Regions from separate parts of the Pseudoalteromonas sp. G5_S1_54_S4 genome, predicted to be linked through region 3. Evidence: predicted binding sites of a transcription regulator. Region 3 holds the regulator's gene; each other region holds the start of a gene.
What was found. The regulator FliA, encoded in region 3, starts transcription of late flagellar genes. The targets are predictions, from matches to a motif close to CTAAAGNTNNNNNNNNNNNNGCCGATA.
Positions count from the first base shown of each region.

Region 1: the regulator FliA is predicted to act here: its motif matches at 1,450-1,476, upstream of pomA (flagellar motor protein PomA).
Region 2: the regulator FliA is predicted to act here: its motif matches at 872-898, upstream of ACTRWE_RS05405 (DUF4402 domain-containing protein).
Region 4: the regulator FliA is predicted to act here: its motif matches at 1,831-1,857, upstream of ACTRWE_RS00085 (VC2046/SO_2500 family protein).

Region 1 is NZ_JBQKUL010000020.1:5,332-8,562, forward strand. Features, by position in the region: gene ACTRWE_RS09395 (flagellar motor protein MotB) at 1-626, opposite strand, end outside; gene pomA (flagellar motor protein PomA) at 629-1,396, opposite strand; gene xseB (exodeoxyribonuclease VII small subunit) at 1,700-1,942, shown strand; gene ispA ((2E,6E)-farnesyl diphosphate synthase) at 1,945-2,832, shown strand; gene dxs (1-deoxy-D-xylulose-5-phosphate synthase) at 2,948-3,231, shown strand, end outside.
Region 2 is NZ_JBQKUL010000008.1:72,431-75,661, forward strand. Features, by position in the region: gene ACTRWE_RS05395 (SPOR domain-containing protein) at 1-142, shown strand, start outside; gene ACTRWE_RS05400 (SPOR domain-containing protein) at 213-809, shown strand; gene ACTRWE_RS05405 (DUF4402 domain-containing protein) at 949-1,575, shown strand; gene ACTRWE_RS05410 (DUF4402 domain-containing protein) at 1,615-2,064, shown strand; gene ACTRWE_RS05415 (fimbrial biogenesis chaperone) at 2,073-2,909, shown strand; gene ACTRWE_RS05420 (carboxypeptidase-like regulatory domain-containing protein) at 2,972-3,231, shown strand, end outside.
Region 3 is NZ_JBQKUL010000027.1:31,069-34,299, reverse strand. Features, by position in the region: gene flhF (flagellar biosynthesis protein FlhF) at 1-611, shown strand, start outside; gene ACTRWE_RS11530 (MinD/ParA family ATP-binding protein) at 604-1,464, shown strand; gene ACTRWE_RS11525 (RNA polymerase sigma factor FliA) at 1,491-2,201, shown strand; gene cheY (chemotaxis response regulator CheY) at 2,242-2,625, shown strand; gene ACTRWE_RS11515 (protein phosphatase CheZ) at 2,642-3,231, shown strand, end outside.
Region 4 is NZ_JBQKUL010000001.1:16,361-19,591, forward strand. Features, by position in the region: gene ACTRWE_RS00065 (PAS domain S-box protein) at 1-597, opposite strand, end outside; gene ACTRWE_RS00070 (M48 family metallopeptidase) at 843-1,535, shown strand; tRNA gene ACTRWE_RS00075 (tRNA-Tyr) at 1,561-1,645, opposite strand; tRNA gene ACTRWE_RS00080 (tRNA-Tyr) at 1,695-1,779, opposite strand; gene ACTRWE_RS00085 (VC2046/SO_2500 family protein) at 1,892-2,419, shown strand; gene ACTRWE_RS00090 (DUF6172 family protein) at 2,632-2,934, shown strand; gene ACTRWE_RS00095 (YchJ family protein) at 3,002-3,231, opposite strand, start outside.

The sequences.
Region 1 (3,231 bases), on a different contig from region 3:
AATCGGCCAATATCTTGAATGATAGGTTTAAATTGTGGTTGTAAAAATGCACTCCCCGATGGAAACGAGCCATTTTCTCTAATACGAATTATGATTTGCTGCCCTAAAGATTCAAGCTCAATAGCCCCATCAATAATTTGCTTTTCAAGCTGTTGCGCAATTTTTTTAACTAAGTCATTTATTTGCTCTTGATCAGCAGCAGACACTGCCGTAGCTGCAGCAACTTCCTCTGAGGTACTGCTTGATTCACCACCTCGCTTTTCACCACGTTGCTCTTGACGTCCACCTGCGGAGCTTTCATCTCCCGCCTGAAACTCAAGCATTTGTTGGGTCATTTCAACCGTTTGTTGCTGAATGGTTTCTATAGGAGTTGGCTCAGGTTTACCCGGCGTAAACTCCATAGCAATAACAGATGTCCCTTTTGGAATGTCTTTTACTTCTATTTTATTTTGTACACCAAAAGCAAACTTCATTGAGCCTGCAATTTGTTTAAATTTAAGTACATCCATTTCAGAAAATGCGAGTAAAAGTACGAAAAAGCACATTAATAATGACATTAAATCGGCAAACGTTCCCATCCACGCAGGAAGTCCTGGAGGTGGGCATTTGCACTCTTCATCTGACATAATTATTCCTCAGTATTGACTGCGCGTTTTGATTCAGCTAGATAATTTTTCAAGATCCCTTCAATTACTTTAGGATTTTGCCCGTCTTGAATACCTAATACTGCATCTAAAATTAAGCGCTGATTCATGGCCTCTTCGTCTTTACGCAGTTCAAGTTTTACCTGAATAGGAATGGCTACAACGTTTGCTAAAAACGCACCGTATAATGTGGTTAACAACGCAACCGCCATTGCCGGTCCGATAGCTTTGGGGTCATCCATGTTCGAGAGCATAGCCACTAAGCCTATCAACGTACCGATCATCCCCATTGCAGGTGCAATATCACCTAATGATTTAAATAAGGTTGCCCCCATTTCATGGCGAGTGGTGGTTAACGAAATATCTTTTTGTAATGTTGCACGTACCACATCAGCATCATGCCCATCTACTAGCATATCAACGCCTTTGCGCATAAAAGGATTTGGGATTTCGGCTTCTTCTAAGGCTAAAAACCCGCCTTTTCGAGCAGAGTCAGCTAATTCTACCGCTTTTTCGATTAATGCTTCAGGAGGCTCAATTTTAAACATAAACGCTTTTGCACATACTTTACCAATGCCAAGAAATTGCGACATGGTAAAATTAGATAAAACGATAAAAAGGGAACCACCAAATACAATAACCACAGAAGGGGTATTGTAAAACATAGCGACTTCACCGCTACTACTCATAAACATGGACATGACAATTAAGCCAATTGCGCCAAGGATCCCAATAATGGTTGCTAAATCCACATTCCCTCCAAAGGTTTTATATTTTTTCTTCGCAAGCGTTGTTATTAATTGTTTATCGGCAAGATACTGAAATACTTAAGTGATTTTTATGATAAACGGTAAAATTAAGATTAGTTATATTTTAGATCAACATAGGTAATCAATCTAATTAATCAAAATTAATAATTTTAAAAAATAACGTTGAAACGCAATAAAACCCAATCAACAGCATTTATCTATCAAAAAACAATATCATTCTTTGACCTAGTTTAGCATTCCCCCTAAAATTGGCGTCTAAATTTATTATGTAAGTTGAAAATAAAGATGGCGACTAAAAAACCTGAAAATTTAAGTTTCGAACAAGCACTAGAAGAGTTAACAACAATTGTCAGTGAAATGGAACAAGGTGATTTATCGCTTGAACAGTCTTTAAAGCAATTTGAGCGCGGTATTGCACTTGCGAGCGCATCTTCAGGCAAACTTCAACAAGCTGAGCAAAAGGTGTCGATATTAATGGGTAATGACGAAAAAGCACCGCTTACTCACTTTGATAACGATATGGAATAATCGTGAGCATAAAAGAACAAATAAAACTCGCTCAAGATGATGTAGCTAATACGCTCAACCTTTATTTTGAACAACCTCTTGAAAGCGACAATACTATAAAAGAAGCCACACATTACAGTGTAATGAATGGTGGTAAAAGACTGCGCCCGTTTTTAGTGTACACCACAGGTAAAATACTCGGTGCTGACAAGCGTGATTTAGATGTACTTGCCGCAGCCATTGAATGTATTCATAGTTATTCATTAGTGCATGACGACTTACCCGCTATGGATGATGATGATTTACGCCGTGGTCGCCCTACATGTCATATTGTATATGGTGAAGCACAAGCGATTTTAGCTGGAGATGCACTGCAAACTTTAGCATTTGAACTTATTGCTAAGCACACATTTAAATGTTCGACTGAAGCACAATTAAAAATGATCGCAGCACTAGCGCATGCATCGGGGTTACAAGGTATGGTTGCCGGACAAGGCCGCGATATTGCAGCAACCGATAAGGTTATTACTGTTGATGAGTTAGAACGCATTCATAAACTTAAAACCGGTGCGCTAATAAATTGTGCGATCACTCTTGGCGCACTGTGCGCTCCTAATACAAGCCAACAAACTTTAGATAACTTATCAACTTTTGGATACGCTATAGGGCTTGCATTTCAAGTTCATGACGATATTTTAGATGTTGAGGGTGATACGCTTACTTTAGGCAAGCCACAAGGGTCAGATATTGCAGCGAATAAAGCGACATACCCCGCTTTATTAGGTATGCTAGGCGCTAAGCAAAAAGCACAAAATTTAATACAACAAGCCCATGAGGCATTAGCTAACATTGACGCAGACACAACAGATTTAGCGGCATTGGCTAACTATTTAATTGAACGTGACCATTAAATACAGCTAAAACGTATTAACTCTTAGTATAAAATTATTACTGAATATTAAGTCGCCTTTTAAACCTCGTTTGTTTTGAGGAGGGTTAATATTAGCGAAGGATATATAAAAAACCATGACACTTGATAGCAGCAAGTATCCATTACTTGATTTGGTGAACGAACCAGCCCACTTGCGAGACTTAGCACAAGATAAGCTTCCTGCATTTAGCCATGAATTGCGTGACTATTTACTCAATTCGGTATCGCAAAGTAGCGGTCATTTAGCGTCTGGTTTAGGAACCGTAGAACTTACCGTTGCACTACATTATGTATACAACACACCCGAAGACCGCTTGGTCTGGGATGTGGGTCATCAAGCTTATCCGCATAAAATACTGACTGGCCGTCGTGATCAAAT
Region 2 (3,231 bases), on a different contig from region 3:
GGTTAATAACAAAACCTATTATCGACTAAAATTAGGTGAGTATTTTAACTTTAAAAGTGCAGAGGATGATTGCGAAGTATTTAAATTTTATAAAGTTGACTGTTTTGTGAGTAACTACACTGACGGACCAATCAGGTTATAAAACAGTATTACTTGGCGCTTTTATTGCATAATAGCTTTAGATAGCTAGTCTTTTGTAATGGGTGCCTAAAGTGAAACTTCATTTAATAACATTATTAATACCATTTGCATTAGCTGGTTGCAGCAACCAGCTAATGCCCTCAGATTCACAAAGCGACAAGCTTGTGCGTGAAAAAGATATAAAACCTTACCTAGAGCAATGGGATAACAACAAAGAGCAAATAGCGCGCTTAAGCACCATGGAAGAAGACTTATCGTTATTGATTCAAGCTCTTTCTGCTCAAACAGATATTGATACCGTACCAGAGCCGATGAAAGAGAAGGTAAAACGTGTTGAATATGGCTCTAAGCAACCTTTACAACCCTCATCAGAAACCGCTTTAGCTGATAACACTACCAGTACAAACGAAGCAATGTACGGTGTGCAAATTGGTCGCTATTTAATTTCTAATGGGGCCAAAAGGCAAGTGCAGCGACTAAAAGAGCAATACCCTCAATTAAACAGTATTTTGCAATACCGCATTGATGAGCAACAAAAAGAATCAACTACGTTTTATAGTGTTGTAGCCGGTCCGCTGAAAAATCAACAGCAAGCAGCGCAGTTGTGTTTGTTTTTTTATAAGGTGGGTAATAAATGTACCTTAGCAGCATTTTCAGAGGGAATTTGAGGTTATTTTAACGATTGCTTTTTCATCTAATTAATTTAAATCAAAAATAAAGTAAATATTTTCTAAATTTTTAGTGATTTTGGCCGATACTTAAATTAACCTGAACAAAAGGTTAATAACATATATCTAAGGGAAAACTATGAACAAAATATTTACTAAAGCAGCATTGGCTGCATCAATGGCTGCTCTTTCTTTTGGAGCTGTAGCAGTAGAAAATGTAAGCTTTAACGGCACGGTTACAGTGCAAAATGCATTTACCTTAACAAACGATACGCCTTTAAACTTTGGTACACTGCGTGCTAATGCGGATACTGCTGCAGCCACCGAGGCTACACTTACGTTATCACCAAACTCAACGGCTGCATCGGTTATTGCAAATGGTACTGGTGCAACCATTGCTGAGTTAGTAAAAGGTGAGCCTGCTACGTTTACTGTTTCAGGGGTTTCTGCTTTTGCTTTTTTAACCTTTAATATAGATGATGCTGAGGGCAATATTACCTCGGTAAGCCCTGTACCAACAGGTGCAGCCTTTTTTAAAGTATCTGATCCTAGTATTCGTGTTTTAACTGGTGGTAATGCTAATACAACACTTGACCTTACAGACCTTACTATCCCTGCTGGGCAGCTGCAAGTTGATGGTACAGGGGCTGCAACATTTAGTTTAGGTGCAACTTTAACTACGTCTAATAATACTGATGATACTACAACTTCTGATTATATAGATGGCGATTACAGTGGCACATTTGCGTTAACACTTGAATATTAATTTAGGGTTGCCTACCATCATTTTATGGTAGGCATTTTTATGACTAAATTTTATTTAATAATATGTATAAGCCTTATCGGTAAAGTATATGGTCAAGTTAGTGTTATAGAGCCACTCAGCTTTGGCACTATTGTTGTGGTTAAAAATGCCCCTGACACCTCAGTTACACTGTCTCCCAATGGGTCAATCACAAGTAAAAATATACATATAATGCAAGTTGGGCAACCTGCCGAGCTATTGTTTGAGGGGCTTGCACCTCGGATACAAATTACCGTAAATGACTTTGCAAGCCCTACACAATTTAGAAGAGTAAACGGCGGTAACGAATTTACTTTGTCTAACTTAACTTTTTTACCTGCTACTGTAACAACTAATGCTTATGGTATGGCAACGGTTAAAATAGGCGGGCAATTAACTACTAGCGGTAACGGGTTGCCTTATTTAGACGGTAGTTACAGTGCAATAGTAGAAGTTACCATTGATTATTGAGAATATGAATGAAGGTATTTAAAATTATTGCGTTATTTTTGTGTTTTAACGCATTAGTAACCAGCTATCATGCACATGCAAATTTACTTATTTCACCTACCCGTATAGCGTTTGATGAGCGACAACGAGTTGCCCAGGTTATTGTTATTAACAACAGTAATGAATACAAAACGTATCGCCTTGCGTGGGAAGAAAAAAAAGCCAAACCAGTAGGCGGCTATACAAGGTTAGAAGAGGGTGTAGCTCACCCAGCTGCACTGAGTAATATGGTACGTATGAGCCCTTCGCAGGTACGCTTAGCACCAGGGGAAAGACAAATAGTAAAATTAGCACTGAGAAAACCACAAAATTTAGCAGAGCAAGAGTATCGTTCACACTTATTGTTTCAAGCGTTACCTAATGAGAGCAAAAGCCAACGTGAAGGCCAAGGGGTGGGGATTAAAATAGATTTAATTTTAAGCTACTCAATTCCTGTTATTTTACGCCAAGGTACAAGTTTGCCAGAGGTTAATATTCAAAGTGTATCGCTTGATAAAAGTGACGATAAAAAGTCATTGCTAATGGCAATAGCCAGAGAGGGTAAATACAGTAGTTTTGGCAAAGTAGAGGTTTTTTATAAAGCCAACAACAGTAACGAAGAAGTAACCGTTGCAATGGTGAACGATTACAGTATTTACCCAGAGGTCTCATTAGGTAAATTAGCCTTAAATATATTTGATCCTGCGGTTATTACTTCCCCAGGTAAATTACGCATCGTATATTCAGGACTTAAAGAATATCGTGGCCAAGTATTTGCCGAAAAAGTGGTGAATGTAGATGCAAACTCAATAGGATTGCTAAACTGACCTTGCTTACTCGCTCCGTTTTATATACAAGTCTAATACCTTTATGGGTATTGGGCTTTGGTGTGTTTGCTGCCCAGCAAAATAATGAGGCTGTTTACAACACGCTTTTTAATATTGAAAAAAAATGGAAGCAGTTAGACACCGATACTAGCCAAACATCTCTAATCAAAAATAATGAGCTAGTTAGTACTGAACAGGCTAATGATGTAGGTATACCTGCAGGCGAATTGTTGTTTTTTTCGGCCTATTTACACAAGTATTATTTAGGTGAGTTGTTTGCAATTAAAAGTGAAAATGGCGCATGGGTTGAATTAAACAGTTT
Region 3 (3,231 bases):
CTGTTGCAAAATTGGCAGCATTAGGTGCGCAAAAGTACGGTGCTGATAAAGTTGCGCTTATTACGACTGATACCTACCGTATTGGTGCCTATGAGCAGCTAGCAACTTATGGTCGAATTATTGGCTGTGGCGTAAAACAAGTCAAAGATGCAAATGAATTAGCAGAAGTTTTATACCATTTACGAAATAAACGTCTAGTCTTAATTGATACAGCAGGAATGAGTCAGCGAGATTTACGTTTAACTGAGCAACTTAATACCTTAATGCGTAATCAGCGTGTGGATATACGTAGTTATTTAGTATTAAGTGCAACAGCACAAATTAATGTATTACAAGAAACAGTAAGGCACTTTAAAAAGGTACAGCTCAGTGGGTGTATTTTTACTAAGCTAGATGAGTCATTGAGTTTAGGTGAAATTATTAGTATTGCGATTCAAAACCGCCTCCCAATAGGGTATCTTACTAATGGTCAGCGAGTACCAGAAGATATTAGAGTGGCAAATGCCGAAAAACTAGTAAAAAAAGCTGAGCAATTGTATTTAAAAAGAATAAAAGCACAACAATCACGACACCAATCAGTGGCGTCGAGCACAGTAGAGATGTATGATTAACACAGTTTTAGATCAAGCAAGCGGCCTTCGCAAAATGAGCAACAATAATAATAACGGCGTAAAAGTTATCGCTGTCACCGGCGGCAAAGGTGGAGTAGGTAAAACAAACGTATCCCTTAATACGGCAATCGCGCTAGGCCAACAAGGCAAACGTGTGCTGGTTTTAGATGCTGATTTAGGGTTAGCTAATTGTGATGTTATGCTTGGACTGCGTGTAGAGCGCAATTTATCTCATGTTTTATCGGGCGAATGTGAACTTGAAGATATTTTAGTTGAAGGCCCTGCAGGTATAAAAATAGTACCTGCAACATCGGGTTCGCAAAGTATGGTTGAGTTATCTCCTTCAGAGCACGCCGGACTTATTCGTGCATTTAGCGAGCTTAACACTGATTTTGATATTTTAATTGTTGATACCGCTGCGGGTATTTCCGATATGGTGCTGAGTTTTTCTCGCGCAGCGCAAGATGTGGTTGTGGTGGTATGTGATGAGCCTACATCAATTACCGATGCTTATGCTTTAATTAAAGTACTTAGCCGTGAGCACGGCGTTTACAAATTTAAAATTGTTGCCAATATGGTGCGTAGCTTACGTGAAGGGCAAGAATTATTTGCTAAACTTTCAAAAGTAACCGACCGATTTTTAGATATATCAATGGAGCTGGTTGCAACGGTTCCTTATGATGAGAATATGCGCAAATCAACGCGTCGCCAAAAAGTGATAGTTGAAGTTTTTCCAGGGTCTCCTGCTGCGATTGCTTTTAAAACACTGGCGACAAAAATTGCTAAGTGGCCAACACCTAGTCAAGCCTCGGGTCACTTAGAGTTTTTCATTGAGAAGTTAGTTAGTAACTAACAATGACAATACCGGTGAATAGAGCTATGGGATATCAGTCAACACAGAATTTAAATATGATTGTTGAAAAGCATGCCTCATTAGTCAAAAAAGTGGCGTGCCATTTAATTGCTCGTTTACCGGCCAGTGTGCAACTAGATGATTTGATCCAATCAGGTATGATTGGCTTAATAGAAGCTTCTAAAAACTTTGACGCAAGCAAGGGCGCAAGTTTTGAAACCTTTGCGGGTATTCGCATTCGTGGTGCAATGATAGATGAAATGCGCCGAGGTGATTGGGTTCCACGTTCAGTTCACAGAAAAAGTCGCTTGGTAGCAGAGACAATAGTTGCCCTTGAAAGCAGTTTAAACCGTGAACCCAAAGATATTGAAGTTGCTGAAAAACTTGAAATTTCGTTAAATGAGTACCATCATATTTTAAACGATGTCAATGTAAGTAAAGTTTTAGGTATTGAAGACCTTGGTATTGACGATGATGTGATTACACCTCATGGTCAAGATTTAGCACTAGACAAACCTTTCAATAATGTTAAAAATGAACGGTTTAATGAGTCTTTACTCAGTGCGATAAAGTCGTTACCGGAAAAAGATGCAATGGTGCTTTCTTTGTACTATAACGATGAAATGAATTTAAAAGAAATTGGGCATATACTCGATGTTAGTGAGTCGCGTGTAAGTCAGATACATGGTCAGGCGATGATTAAGCTTAAAGCAAAGATCAATGACTGGATAAACTAGAAGTAAGTAAATAAAGGTTCAGGCCTCACTGGAGGATGTTTTGGATAAAAACATTAAAATTCTTGTTGTTGATGATTTTTCGACGATGAGACGTATTATTAAAAACCTGTTGCGCGATTTAGGTTTTACCAATGTTCAAGAAGCAGATGACGGGTCAACTGCTTTACCTATGTTGCAAAATCAAGTGTTTGATTTTGTGGTAACAGATTGGAATATGCCAGGCATGCAAGGTATTGATCTTTTAAGGGCAATTCGAGCTGATGAAAAATTAAAGCATATCCCTGTTTTAATGGTTACAGCAGAAGCTAAAAAAGAACAAATAATTGCTGCGGCCCAAGCAGGTGTTAATGGTTATATTGTTAAACCATTTACTGCAGGTACATTGAAGACTAAATTAGAAAAAGTGTTCGAACGCTTAGGTTAATGAGAGGGAGAGGCTTATGTCAGCACCTGCTGCGCCTCAGATTACTTTAGAACAAGCTCGCCAATTAGTGGCTTTTTTAGAAAATGGTGAGCAAGATAAAGCGAATCAGTTAATTTTAGAAACAGCTTCACAAGAGCAATCACAGTTATTTGCTGAGGTGGGTAAGTTAACGCGTCAACTGCACGAAGCTTTAAAAAGCTTTGAATTAGATACGCGATTAACAGACATTACCACTGATGCCATCCCTGATGCTAAAAAACGCCTCAACTATGTTATGGAAATGACAGAAAACGCAGCCAACAAAACGATGGATGCGGTTGAAGCAAGCTTACCTTTAGCGCAAGAAATTGCTGACGAAATAGCTGATATCAAGCCAACATGGGATCGGTTAATGAACCGTGAAATTGAGCTTGGTGAGTTTAAGTCACTTTGCCATAGCATTGATAAGTTTATGAACAGCTCTCATCATAAAACGGATGAGTTACAAATGTTGATGACCAATGTATTGATGGCTCAAGACTATCAAGATTTAACTGGTCAGGTTATTCGTCGTGTTATTGAACTTGTGCGTGAAGTTGAAGAGAGCTTAATCCACTTGTTAACTGC
Region 4 (3,231 bases), on a different contig from region 3:
AATAAGGGCGCAAATAATACGATTATGCACAGGCGTTAATTTTTTAAAGTGTGCTGGTAAATGAAAACGTGCATAGAGACTTATAAAAGACAGCAGCACTGCAACAACAATTGAAGCGCCAAACCATATTGGATCATAACGAAGTAAAGGACTTAATTGCATCGCTGCCATACCGCTGTAATGCATGGTGCCAACACCCGCGCCAAATAAAAGAGAGCTTAGAATTAAATTGATAATACGAGGGTTAGAGCTATATGTTTTCAAACAAGAAAAAGCAATGGTACATGCCAGTAACGCCGGTATAAACGACACAAAAGTGAGTGTGGGGTCGTATTCAATTGTAGTGCACAAAGAAAATGCGAGCATAGCAATAAAGTGCATGCTCCAGACCCCTCCGGCAAGGACTAAGGCTGCGGTTATATTGGCTAACTTTCGATAAGATTTAAAATGTGTATTATTTGCTAAATCGATAACGTGCAAAGAAAAATAAGCTGCAAAAATTGCGGTGAGTATAGATAGTGTCACTAAACTTGGGTCGTATACACCATTAATAATTAGGCTTGGATCTGGTTCGTTTATAAAAAAATTAGCTAACATCAATCATTCACATAATAACTCTTAAATTCAGTCTAATATAAAATACAATAATAATCACAAGGTATTGAGTTATAAATTACAAAAGCAACGTAAGTGTTTTAAGCTCTAAACCATACTATTTATTGAGTAGCACTAAATGCATTGTTATTAAAATGGCATTTAGTGGGGATTATTTATAGATCAGCCGTTATGGTACAAGGTAAAATAAAACCCAGTGGTTAATTATAAATAGGCAGCATTCATTGTTGGATTACACTTTAAAGCGAAGTAAGCAAAGAAAAACAGTGGCTATCAAAGTCGCACAACGTGAGCTTACGGTATATGCGCCCCATTTTGTAACGAAAACACAAATTAATGAATGGCTGTTAAGTAAACAGAACTGGATTGATGCTCAGTTACATAAGCAACAAATTCAAGCCGATACACGACAGTTTCCACTCAAAACCCAGAGTATTAAATTATTTAATGAAGCTGTTAATGTGCAATTTGAAAACGCAGCACGCACTCAATGGCAGCAGCACAATGAAAGCCAAACGCTGTTACTGAGTATTTCTTCACGTGTAAAGCATCAAACGCAAATGTATCAAAGTTTGCTAGAGCAGTTTTTGCATGAGAAATTAGAAAGTTATATTGAAATGCGAGTTAACGATTATTGTCAGCTGATGGGTGAAAAGCTACCGAGTAATATTCGTATTCAATTGTATAAACGTCGCTGGGGTAGTTGTAATCGCAGGCGTGAAGTAACCTTCAACTTACACTTGGCAAGTGCACCGACATGGGTCATTGACTACGTGATTGTTCATGAATTAGCACATTTAAAATATTTAAATCACAGCGCTCAATTTTGGCAACGTGTGGAATTATTTTATTCAGATTATAAACAAGCAAGTAACTGGTTAAACAATCATGGTATGAGTTTACAGTGGGTATTTGAATAAAAAGAAATAAGGTAGAGAAGAGAAGTGGTGGAGGGAGCTGGATTCGAACCAGCGAAGGCTGAGCCGTCAGATTTACAGTCTGATCCCTTTGGCCGCTCGGGAACCCCTCCACACTAATTGTTATTGCATTTGGCCCCACTTAACTTAGCCTAAGAAAAGTGGTGGAGGGAGCTGGATTCGAACCAGCGAAGGCTGAGCCGTCAGATTTACAGTCTGATCCCTTTGGCCGCTCGGGAACCCCTCCAATGCAACGCGGCAGATAATAGCAAACTTCTTATTTAAGTAAAGAAAAAAGCTAAAGAAAATTCAAATTTAGCCGATAAATACTTATTAATTAGTTAAATAGGCTAAAGTCTATGCAGATTGGTGATTTGTTAATCACGGAGAGCCAGTTAAAAACGAGGCTTAACGAAAGTGTGCACGAAAACCGCCGAGGCGAGTTTGCACTTTTATTAGCAATGCTCTCTCACGATGCACTCGATTTTAGTGAATTCCACCTACCCAAAAGTGACACTAAGCATTATCAAGCTGATGAAGATGCTCTGCGTAAACAATTTGGCGCAGGTCCAAAGCAGCCATTAGCGCCAGATACCTTTAATATGTTAATTGGTAAAAATAACACAGAGCTTTTAGCAAAAATGGGAAGCGCTGTAGGGATGAGTGATATAAAGTTAACTCAGTGCTTAAAGCCTGAGCCATTTAATATTCGTGATGATAAAAACCACATTCCACTGACTGTCATTGATAACTGTGAATTAGCGGTACGTCGACGAATTAAAAATACCAACACCGAGTTATCAAACCCTCAAATGGATGCGGTGGCATTTTATGATGATTTACAAAATGAAGCTATCCACCAGCCATTACATTTGTTTAGTGCCTAATTATATGTGTTCAATTGCTGCTTTATACATGCCATTTGATTGTAATAAACTGTGTTTATAGTAGTAAGTAACTATTGGTTTTATAGGTGCTTTATTTTAATAACTGATTTAATATAAAAAAAGCATCCAAAATTTAAATGCAATTGCTATAATGGCGCAAATGGTATGACATTAAATGCCATTATCATTAAACCAAGGTAATTAGGAACGTAATGAAGAAAACATTCACGCTGAATCATGAGAAAATCAAATACCCTCGTATGGTTGATGCTGCAAAGCATGAAGTGAAAAAATATTTGAAAAGAGAACGTAATAAAACTTTACCTGTTGATGCCGACTACTGGGCATTCGATTGTAAGTTTGGCAACACGGCTGAAGAAGCCCAAGTGGTTCACGTTGCTGAAATTAACAATCACATCAGTGAAATTGAAAAGCAAGGTTTAACTTCTTTTTACTTAGAGATTTTAGCAAGACCTGCACAGCGTCAAGATTTCGATGAAGATGATGGCGAATAAAACGCTAATTTGCGTTTAGTGTAGTTTTTGAAAATGGGCCTTGTGGCCCATTTTTTGTAGCTGTTATTTATACACTATGACATTTTTTGTATTTTTTATTACTGCCACAAGGGCACGTATCATTGCGTTTTACTTTAATATCGGCAACCGGTGTAATCTCACCATCAAGGTATCGCCATTGTCCATCTTCTTTAATAAACCTTGAATTTTCTGCTAACTGGCAATATAAATCTTGATAAAAGTAGTGAGCTTTAAATGTAACAAATCCTGTTTCATCATTATAACCAGAGTCTAATA